Regions from separate parts of the Paenibacillus sp. Negev47 genome, predicted to be linked through region 2. Evidence: predicted binding sites of a transcription regulator. Region 2 holds the regulator's gene; each other region holds the start of a gene.

Region 1 (3,276 bases), 700 kb from region 2:
CAAGACAAACTGGTGCAATTCCTGAATGAGATTGGTGGGGATATGACGTTGAATGATGTTATACGTGCTTTCCAACAGAGAATCAATTCTTAAGGCCAAGAAATGAGGTTGAAGTGATGTCTGACTTTGACGGAAATGGGTTCGCTGAACTATTAATCATTGTCATTCTTGTTGTTTTATTTGTATTTGGTTCTTCCGATATTGACGATCTAACCGATTCACCTTCTCAATCCTGAATTGGCGTACGTATTACGCTCCATTCATTATGAAATGCATAACTATAAACGCCAGTCCACAATATGCGGGCTGGCGTTTTTGGTGGCTATAAAAATAGCGGTGAGAATACAATCCAGGCCAAAATAAGAGTAAGCACAATGCAGACATTCTCTACAATGGCTCCACGCTTGGTTCCTGTACTCATCAGATTGGCTCGTATCCGCCACTTGAGCGGTGGTAACGGACGGATGCCCCGATTGGTCAAAGAATCAGCCAACAAGTGCATCGCATATGCCGTACCTCCCGCTACCCAAATCTCCGGTCCCTGCTGCTGGGTCGTGCTGTAAAGTAAGCCAGCCCATATTGCGGTTCCATATAGGGTATGTGTCAGCCCCCTGTGAGTTAGGGTGGTGCAGAGCATTAACAGACTGCCTGCAATCAGATTCCATGGCGCAAATGAGTGACCATAGAAAACGAGCCCGAGTCCAATCGCAAACATCAGCACTTTGCGTAGTGAACGCGAGGGTAGAAATGACACAAGTGCAATGAGGATCGCAAGCAACAGGTTCCACGGTTTGGCATGAACATAAAAGTACACAAATACAGCTGTCGGCAAAAGAATGGTCTGTAACAGCCTGATCAGGCTATTAGGCAATGCTCTCGATACCAGCAGCGAATTCGGCTCATCGATGTCAGGCAATAAGGAACCAATCAGAGCAACTGTAACTGCCGGTGCAGTCACCGGCATACCAGCCAACTGAAGTACAGAAAGTGATACGCCTGTCCCGATCATCAGGTGGGATCTTCCCATCATGGTGCAAAAACTTCCTTTCGAAGAAATAGGGAACATACATAGCCCACTTTTGATAGTACAACGAAACCAAAACAAGAACAATAGTTCGTATTTCTTATTTACATGAAAATAAATATCACTTTCTGTGATGGGGCTCACATCATTATATTTATGACTCTTCTATCGTTATTAGTGAATTAAATCACATAAACTGTCCTCAACTACTTGTATAATTTCAAATATAAACCACTAAAATTGTTGGTAATGTACAGCGTCTATCCAAGGAGGCATACACTCATGAACGGAAAAAAAGAGAAACTCGTTATCATTGGTAACGGAATGGCAGGAATCAGTACTGTAGAACAAATTTTGAAATTAACATCGCGATTTGATATTACCGTTTTTGGCACAGAGCCCTACCCTAACTACAACCGCATTATGTTGTCCTATGTATTGGAAGGAAGCAAAACACTGGATGACATCGTACTGAATGATCTCCACTGGTATCAGGATTATGGTATTACCCTCCATACAGGAACAACCGTAGCCCGCATTGATTCGGAGACCCATGAGGTCGTGACGGAGGAAGGAACTCGCTTCCCTTATGACAAAATCATCATTGCGACTGGCTCTAACTCCTTTATTCTCCCCGTACCTGGACATGACAAACAAGGTGTCGTCGGTTTCCGTGATATCGCCGATTGCAATGTCATGCTGGAAGCTGCTAAACAGTATAAACGAGCGGCCGTTATCGGGGGCGGACTGCTTGGCCTTGAAGCTGCCAAAGGGTTGGTACAGCTCGGCATGGAAGTTACCGTAGTGCATTTGATGCAAGATCTGATGGAACGTCAGCTCGATCCGCAAGCTTCAGCCATGTTGAAAGCTGAATTGGAACGTCAGGGTATTCGGTTCAAGATGGGTGCGCAGACTTCCGAATTGCTGGGCGGCGAACGGGTTGAAGGGATTCGTTTTGCTGATGATTCCGTACTGAATGTTGATTTTGTTGTCATGGCTGTAGGGATTAAACCCAATACAGATGTAGCCCGTGAAAGCGGTATGGAAGTGAATCGGGGCATTGTCGTAAATGACTATATGCAGACTTCACTTGAGAATGTGTACTCGGTCGGGGAATGTACAGAGCATCGCGGGGTATGTTACGGCCTCGTTGCCCCATTGTTCGAACAAGGCATGATTCTGGCGAAACATATCTGCGGGGTTGAGACGGCTCCTTATGAAGGTTCTGTTGTATCCACGAAATTGAAAATTTCCGGTGTGGACGTCTTTTCAACTGGTGAATTCATCGACAGTCCTGAGCATACCGTCATTTCACACAAAGATGACTGGAAACGGACTTACAAAAAAATTCTGCTTCGTGACAATAAAATGGTTGGTGCCGTGCTCTTCGGTGACATTACGGATTCTGCCGAATTGCAAAAGTTGATCAAAAATCAAACCGAAATGACCGAGGAATTGTACGGTTCGCTCATGGGCACAGGCTGTGGTGGTCATAAGAAAGCTACCTCTGTTGAAACGATGCCCGAGGACGAGATCGTCTGCGGTTGTAACGGGGTGACTAAAGGAACTATTGTCGATGTAATTACAAACCAGGGCCTGACCACTGTAGATGAAATCAAAGCCTGTACCGGTGCAACCCGCTCTTGTGGTGGATGTAAACCGGTTGTGGAACAGATTTTGCAATATGTACTTGGAGACAACTTCAGTACTGGAGCCAAACAGGGCATTTGCGGATGTACATCTATGGGTCGGGATGAGATTGTAGCCGAGATCCGTCAAAAAGGATTGCAAACGACCAAAGAGGTCATGAATGTACTTGGATGGAGTCAGCCAGAAGGTTGTTCCAAATGTCGTCCGGCAATCAACTATTACCTTGGCATGATTGCACCAGATACGCACGAAGATGAGAAGGAATCCCGTTTTGTTAACGAACGCATGAACGCGAATATTCAAAAAGATGGAACGTATACGGTTGTACCTCGGATGTATGGCGGGGTGACTACACCGGCAGACCTCAAACGCATCGCTGACGTTTCCGTCAAATATGATGTTAAAGCAGTCAAAGTGACTGGCGGTCAGCGTCTCGATTTGATTGGTGTCAAAAAAGAAGATCTGACCAAAGTCTGGGCTGAACTGGATATGCCTTCAGGTTATGCATACGCCAAATCGCTGCGCACGGTCAAAACATGTGTCGGCTCCCAATTCTGCCGATTCGGTACACAGGATTCCATGGCTATGGGCGCCAGAATCGA
Region 2 (3,276 bases):
ATAGAAATGTGCCTGTTCAATGTCCAGGGCGATAAAATCAGCCTTCATGCCGACCTGAAGTGCTCCAGTATTGTTTAAGAAGATGGATTTGGCACCGTATGACGTGCCAAGCAGTAATGCTTCTCCTGCAGGCACTGCAGTCGGGTCACCGGACACGCCTTTATGAATCAATGCAGCCAGTCTCATTTCCTCGAACATATCCAGGTTGTTGTTGCTTGCCGGTCCGTCTGTTCCGAGTGACACGGTAACTCCCGCTTTCAGCAAAGCAGGTACCCGTGCAACACCTGAAGCAAGTTTCAGGTTACTACCCGGGTTATGGGATACAGCCACATCATGACGGGCCAGAATCTCAATCTCTTCATCATTCAGATGCACCGCATGTGCAACCAGGGATGGACGGGAGAAAAAGCCCAGTTTCTCCAGATGTGCCACAGGACGCAGGCCATAATCAGCCACGTTCTGCTCCACTTCACGAAGCGTTTCCGACATATGTGTATGGAGAGGAAGGTTTAGGTCGTTCGCAACCTGTACAAGCTTCTCTATGTAGTCAGGAGGGCAAGTATATGGCGCGTGTGGCGAGATTACGGTTGTAATACGTCCATCTGCCTGTCCATTCCACTCACGCGCAAAAGCAGCCGACTCCTCCAGCTTCCGCAATTGCTCTTCTTCCGAGCACAGCCCAATGACACCGCGTGCCAATGCTGCTCTAACGCCGGACTGTTCCACGACTTTGGCAACCTGATCCATGTGATCATACATGTCCAGGAAGGCTGTAGTTCCACCTTTCAACATTTCAAGCACCGATAGCGAAGTTCCCCAGTATACATCTTGTGAAGTCATCTTCGCTTCCATCGGCCACATTTTTTCCTGCAACCATACTTGCAGCGCAAGATCGTCTCCATGTCCTCTGAGCAGCGACATCGCTGCATGACCATGCGTATTGATCAGACCCGGCAGGAAGAACAATCCTTTTCCATCCACTTTGGTACAATTTTCGTCTCCATCCGGCAATGTCTCACCAATATGCACAATCTTGTCATTCTCGACAACCATGTAACCTTGAACCACATTCCATGTTGCGCCTTCATTAACGGCAAATTTACCGTTGTGGATTACCCATCTATTTGTTGTCATCTTCCTCTTCGTCCTTTCCAGTCTCCAAGTAATAGGCCAAACTAAGCAGATCCGTCGTAAAATCAGCATGGTGAATGCGGATATGCGGCGGTGTTTTTAGAATTGTTGGCGCAAAATTAAGAATTGCTTCAATTCCCGATTCAATTAGCTGATCGGCTACATTTTGGGCTTCCGTATCTGGAACCGTGATAATTCCGATGCGGATATTGTCCGTTTGCACCGCTTCCGTCAATTCATTCATTGGTTTCACCGTCAAACTGTTGATTTGACTGCCAATCTTCGGTCCGTATGCATCGAATACAGCAACAATCTTCATATTGTCTTTCAGATATGCGTTGTAGTTGGACAAGGCCTGTCCGAGATTACCCGCTCCTACCAGAGCTACATTAATTTGCTGATCAATCTTGAGAATGTGACGAATCTTCTCGATCAAATAGGATACATCATACCCGATCCCTTTACGACCAAAATCACCGAAGTAAGCCAGGTCTTTTCGAATTTGGGCTGGATTCAGATCCAGCCTCTGTCCGAGTTCTTGAGAGGAAACAGTAGCCACCTCACGCTGATGCAACTCGCTCAAATATCGCAAGTACACAGGCAGACGTCGTACCACCGCTTCCGAAATTTTATCTGATTTCATTCTTGCTCCCCCTTACCATGGCCACGATAAAATAGTAGATGAAAAGATGAGCACTCTGTATAAATTCAAAGATAGAAGTGACTTTTTATACAGAATGCTCCTTGTGATTTAGGTTATAAGTTCTTACGTGCAGCTGTGTTGATCCGAAAGATCTCATAAAGTTTAACGCCAAACTGTAGCGTCATGCAATGATATAACGAACAAAACAACCGATTATTCTTGTTCTTTAGCAGGTTTTTCCAACCACTCGGTAATTCGTGGAACCATCTGCTCTGTGAGCATATGCTCCATTTTGGGACCAGGTAATGAATATAAGAAGAATTTACCATAATACGCTTCAATCACCCTTGTATCATAAACAATGACAATACCTCTGTCCTTCGCTGTACGCACCAATCGGCCAAATCCTTGCTTGAAACGAATGACCGCTTGCGGCACGGACAGTTTCAGGAACGGATTTTTCTTTTGCTCCTGAAGCAACTCACTCTTGGCTTCCACCAACGGATGATTTGGTGGTTGGAAAGGCAGGCGCACGATAGCGAGACAGGTTAGCGCTTCTCCCGGGATATCTACACCCTCCCAGAAGCTGCTTGTGCCCAGAAGCACCGTAGCTTTTGCCTCCTGGAACCTGCGAGTCAATTTGGAGCGACTTCCACTGTCAACGCCTTGCCCCAGCAAAGAGATATCGTTACCAGACAGAGCCTCCTTCAGCGGATCATAGACCTGTCGCAGCATCTTGTATGAAGTAAACAGAACCATCATGCGTCCACGAGTGGCAATTGCAGTCTCTGCGAGTGAGTGCACCAGCATATTGACAAAGTGCGCATCACCCACACTGCCTTTCACACTTGGAAAATCACGCGGAATCACCAGAAGTGCCTGATCGCGATAATTGAAAGGTGATGGCAGCATCGACGTTAACAGCCGATTATTCTCGGAGGCTTCCTGCAAGCCAAGCTGTTCAATCATGAACTGGAATGACTTATCTACAGAGAGCGTAGCCGATGTAAGCACAACGCTTTTCTTTTTGTCGAAAAACAAATCCTTAAGTTGTGCACTGACATCTACAGGTACGGCATACAGCTGGAGAGATTTACTGCGGAACTGGCCGCTGGCTTCCATCCAGTACACCGTTTTGGCATCATCCATACGCATGAAGAACCGCAGATTCTCCTTCAATGTGGTCAGATCTTTCAGCAGACCTGTAATGTCCGTGATCAGGCTATCTGATTGATAATCATCCTGATCTTCTTTCACCTCAAGCAGCAATTTGTCCCCTTTGCGAACCAAATCGCCTAATGTCACATAGATCTGGTTCTCCAGATCCTGCAATTCCTGCCATTTGGCCGGTTTCTGAGATGCCTTCAGACGCAGGGAAAATTGCCCCGTTTCTCCTGGTGAAGCATCACTTCGTTCAGGTAAAAGGCCGAACAAGGCATCACTCATTCGATCCCATAGCTCCTTAACTTCAAGAGCGAGTGGGAACATCTGATCCACCATTG
Region 3 (3,276 bases), 320 kb from region 2:
ATGCGTACATCAGATCCATAAACCCGCGCGTTACATCTCCGCCTTCGGCTGGTTCGGGCTGGTCTGCCTGTGCGTGTTCTACCATGCAAGCCTTCACCGCTTCCTCTGTCGTACAACGATTGGCATCGTCACATGTGTAGCATAATTGAAGCATATATCTGGTTAATTCGTCCGCCTGCGTGAATTGAGTCTGACCGTTGGTTCTCATCTTCATCACTCCCATCTCTTGTTGAGTTAAATATATCACCTTCTGGATTATTTATTTGTGATTTATTTCACAAACTAATTAAAAAAGAAAAGGAACCCTCCGGCTCCTCTACTTTCCTATCTATTCACATTACTCTTAAAGTACTTTCCAATGTACGCCGCCGTCTACCGTTTGCAGTAACAGCGACCTTTTGGCATCCGTATTTTCAACCAATATCCAGCCAAGCTTGGACGTAACCATCTGAATCTTCACAATCTCCGGATAATCCTCGAGAATTTTCTCCAGTACGCTGCTTGCAGGAAGAGCGTTCCATGTTTTTCCTGCATCCTTGGTGTGGTAGGTTATACCTTTTTGCATCGCCCAACCTTCTGATGCGTTCAGAAATACTGGTGCAAGATTGCGATTCGTACCCGTTTGTTTGTTCAAACTGAAGTTGGACAGCTTCCAGCTCTTTCCGCCATCTGTTGTGAAGAAGCCATTGAAAGTCGTGCTCTCCCCTTGGGAACAGGACATTGACATCCAGGCCGACTGTACTTCACGTCCAAAAAATTGTGGTGAACTGACACTGAAATTACCACACCCGTTGAATTTGTTTCGATCAAAGAAAGATGGCCCAGTGTCCCAGTTCTCTCCCCCGTCTGACGTTACATACAACTTCGGTGTGCCGAACTCAAGCGCTGTTAAGAAGCCATGCTTGGGATCCGAAAAAGTCATCCCTGTTGTGTATCCACGTTTGGAAATCTCTTCTGCTTCCTGTTTGCCGTCTTCATCACTGGATGACATCCGATTCCAAGTGATACCACCATCCTCGGTAAAGTAGAGTTTCTTGTCCTGTTTACCAATAGCGGTATCCACCGTGGTGAGAATCCAGCCTTTTTCAGGAGATACAAAAGAGATCGCTGTCACTTTATCCGTTTTGGACAGAGAAGACAGACTCCAACTTACGCCTCCATTGTTGGTACGAAGCACCATGGTATCTGTTCCGCCCATGCCTTCACGAACAATCCAACCGTGCGCACGATCTACAAAATAAATGCTTTGTCCATATTTGGGGTTAGCCGGAAACTGTACATTTTCCGAAGGTGAAATATTGATCCAGGTCTTTCCCTGATCCTGCGTGTAGTACAGACGCAGCGCATTTCGTGTTACCCCCCATGCCAACCCTCCGTTGTCATTGAGCAACTGAAAATCGGTCAAACGGGTCTGTATTTGATACTTGGCCATATCCGCAGATTCTGTACTGTTCACCGGGGGAACGACGGTTAACGTCTGCCCTGTATTCCCAGCGTCCTCCTGCTGTTGTGGAGGTTCTGCTTCCGGCGGTTGATCTGAGTCGGTGCAGGCAGCCAGTAACGCTACTATACCTATAGACAGCAATGCTGTCTGCGCGATTTTAATCCATTGCCAACGCAAGTGGGTTCCACCTCTCTCATCCAATATACAGGCGCGCATGCCTGTCCTATGGCGTTTTATTTACGATTCATCAGAATCCACTGCTCCTATTCTACCACAAACCTTGTGTAAAAGGCTCATTGCCCACTCATAGCCTGCGCTTCAGCCCTTTTCATCCTAATATGTTTTTCGACGGAATAATTGGTAAAAAGACATGAAATGTGAACTATTTTATAGACAACACTCGCTTTATATTCTCTAATCCCTTAATATGGATGGAAGTATAACCCAAAAGGAGAGGATATGAACATGACAAACAGTGCAGCTCTGAAACCAAGTCGTGTCGTGATTGTAGGCATGGGTGCGGTGGGAACAACAACGGGATACACGCTAATGTTGAGACAGCGTTCGTCCGAGTTGGTATTTGTGGATGTGAATCATGATAAGGCAACCGGCGAAATGCTGGATATGAACCACGGTCTTCCATTTACGGGTGGCGTGAAAGTATGGGCGGGCGATTACTCCGACTGCAAAGATGCGGATATCATTATTATTACAGCGGGTGCCTCCCAGAAACCAGGCGAGACCCGGATTGATCTGCTGAAGAAAAATGCAAGCATTTTCAAAGATATTATTGAGCGTATTACTGAAGTAAATTCTCATGGTATTTTGCTGATTGCAACCAATCCTGTAGATATTCTGTCCTATACTTCATGGAAACAAAGCGGATGGCCTGCTTCCCGTGTGATCGGTTCGGGTACATTGCTTGATAGCGCACGTTTCCGTTACCTGATTGGTAAAAATAAAGGGATCGATCCGCGTAGTATTCACGCCCACATTATTGGTGAGCATGGCGATTCCGAAGTTCCGGTATGGAGCCTGGCTAACATTGCAGGAACAGATCTGGAACTGGATGAAGAAACACAACAGGATATCTTCGATCGCACCAAAAATGCAGCGTATGAGATTATTAATGCCAAAGGCGCAACTTCCTATGCAATCGCTCTTGCTCTGGACCGCATTGTAGCTGCAATTCTAGGCAACGAAGGCTCCGTTCTGAACGTGTCGACGTTCCTTGAAGATTACAATGGGGTATCGGATGTCTACCTGGGCGTTCCATGTGTTGTAGATCGCAACGGTGTTCGTGAAATTCTGCCTCTTCCGTTGAATGAAACCGAGAAGGTGGCTTTCCAGGCATCTGCTAACAAATTAAAAGAACAGATTGCTGGACTGGAGTAATCCAACCAAGCAATCATTCATGTCGTGAACAATTCAGCACGTTAAACGTTGTTAATTAAGATATTGCACAGCCAAAAAGGCCATTTGTTTCTTCTATAGAGAAGAGGCGAATGGTCCTTTTGGTTATGATAATCAGATTACCATTTTCAGGGGAAGATTGATTTAAGTTTCATTTAATGAATGTTTACTATGTTAGTTTACATAATAAATATTACGTAATATTATTTTTGAAACATTATTTTTAATTTCCGTTATTTCTGTTTTTCACCTTATCATTTAATAAATAACTGGAATTGTATGAATATCACAAAATAGTTCACAAGAAAAAGAGAGGATGGAATCCTTGGATTCTACCCTCTCTTTCCTTATTCGAGACCTCTCGGCCACCCTAAATGGACTCTATTAGCATACCTCCGACAATCCCTGCAATAACAATG

The links. Region 2 encodes Rex, which represses fermentation and respiration genes when NADH is low (regulators of the CRP and FNR family bind a similar motif). Its sites were predicted from a motif close to TTGTGAAATATTTCACAA; they were not measured.
Region 1: nirB (nitrite reductase large subunit NirB) is a predicted target of Rex. The motif match lies at 1,200-1,217, and genes of this name have one in related genera.
Region 3: AC4G47_RS12570 (L-lactate dehydrogenase) is a predicted target of Rex. The motif match lies at 1,820-1,837, and genes of this name have one in related genera.

What each region holds. Positions count from the first base shown of each region.
Region 1 is NZ_CM177754.1:1,706,825-1,710,100, reverse strand. It holds gene AC4G47_RS07850 (hypothetical protein) at 1-93, shown strand, start outside; gene AC4G47_RS07845 (metal-dependent hydrolase) at 323-1,030, opposite strand; gene nirB (nitrite reductase large subunit NirB) at 1,307-3,276, shown strand, end outside.
Region 2 is NZ_CM177754.1:2,406,990-2,410,265, reverse strand. It holds gene AC4G47_RS11120 (amidohydrolase) at 1-1,134, opposite strand, end outside; gene AC4G47_RS11115 (redox-sensing transcriptional repressor Rex) at 1,121-1,774, opposite strand; gene dinG (ATP-dependent DNA helicase DinG) at 1,988-3,276, opposite strand, start outside.
Region 3 is NZ_CM177754.1:2,726,532-2,729,807, reverse strand. It holds gene AC4G47_RS12580 (hypothetical protein) at 1-208, opposite strand, end outside; gene AC4G47_RS12575 (WD40/YVTN/BNR-like repeat-containing protein) at 344-1,621, opposite strand; gene AC4G47_RS12570 (L-lactate dehydrogenase) at 1,910-2,839, shown strand; gene AC4G47_RS12565 (chromate transporter) at 3,228-3,276, opposite strand, start outside.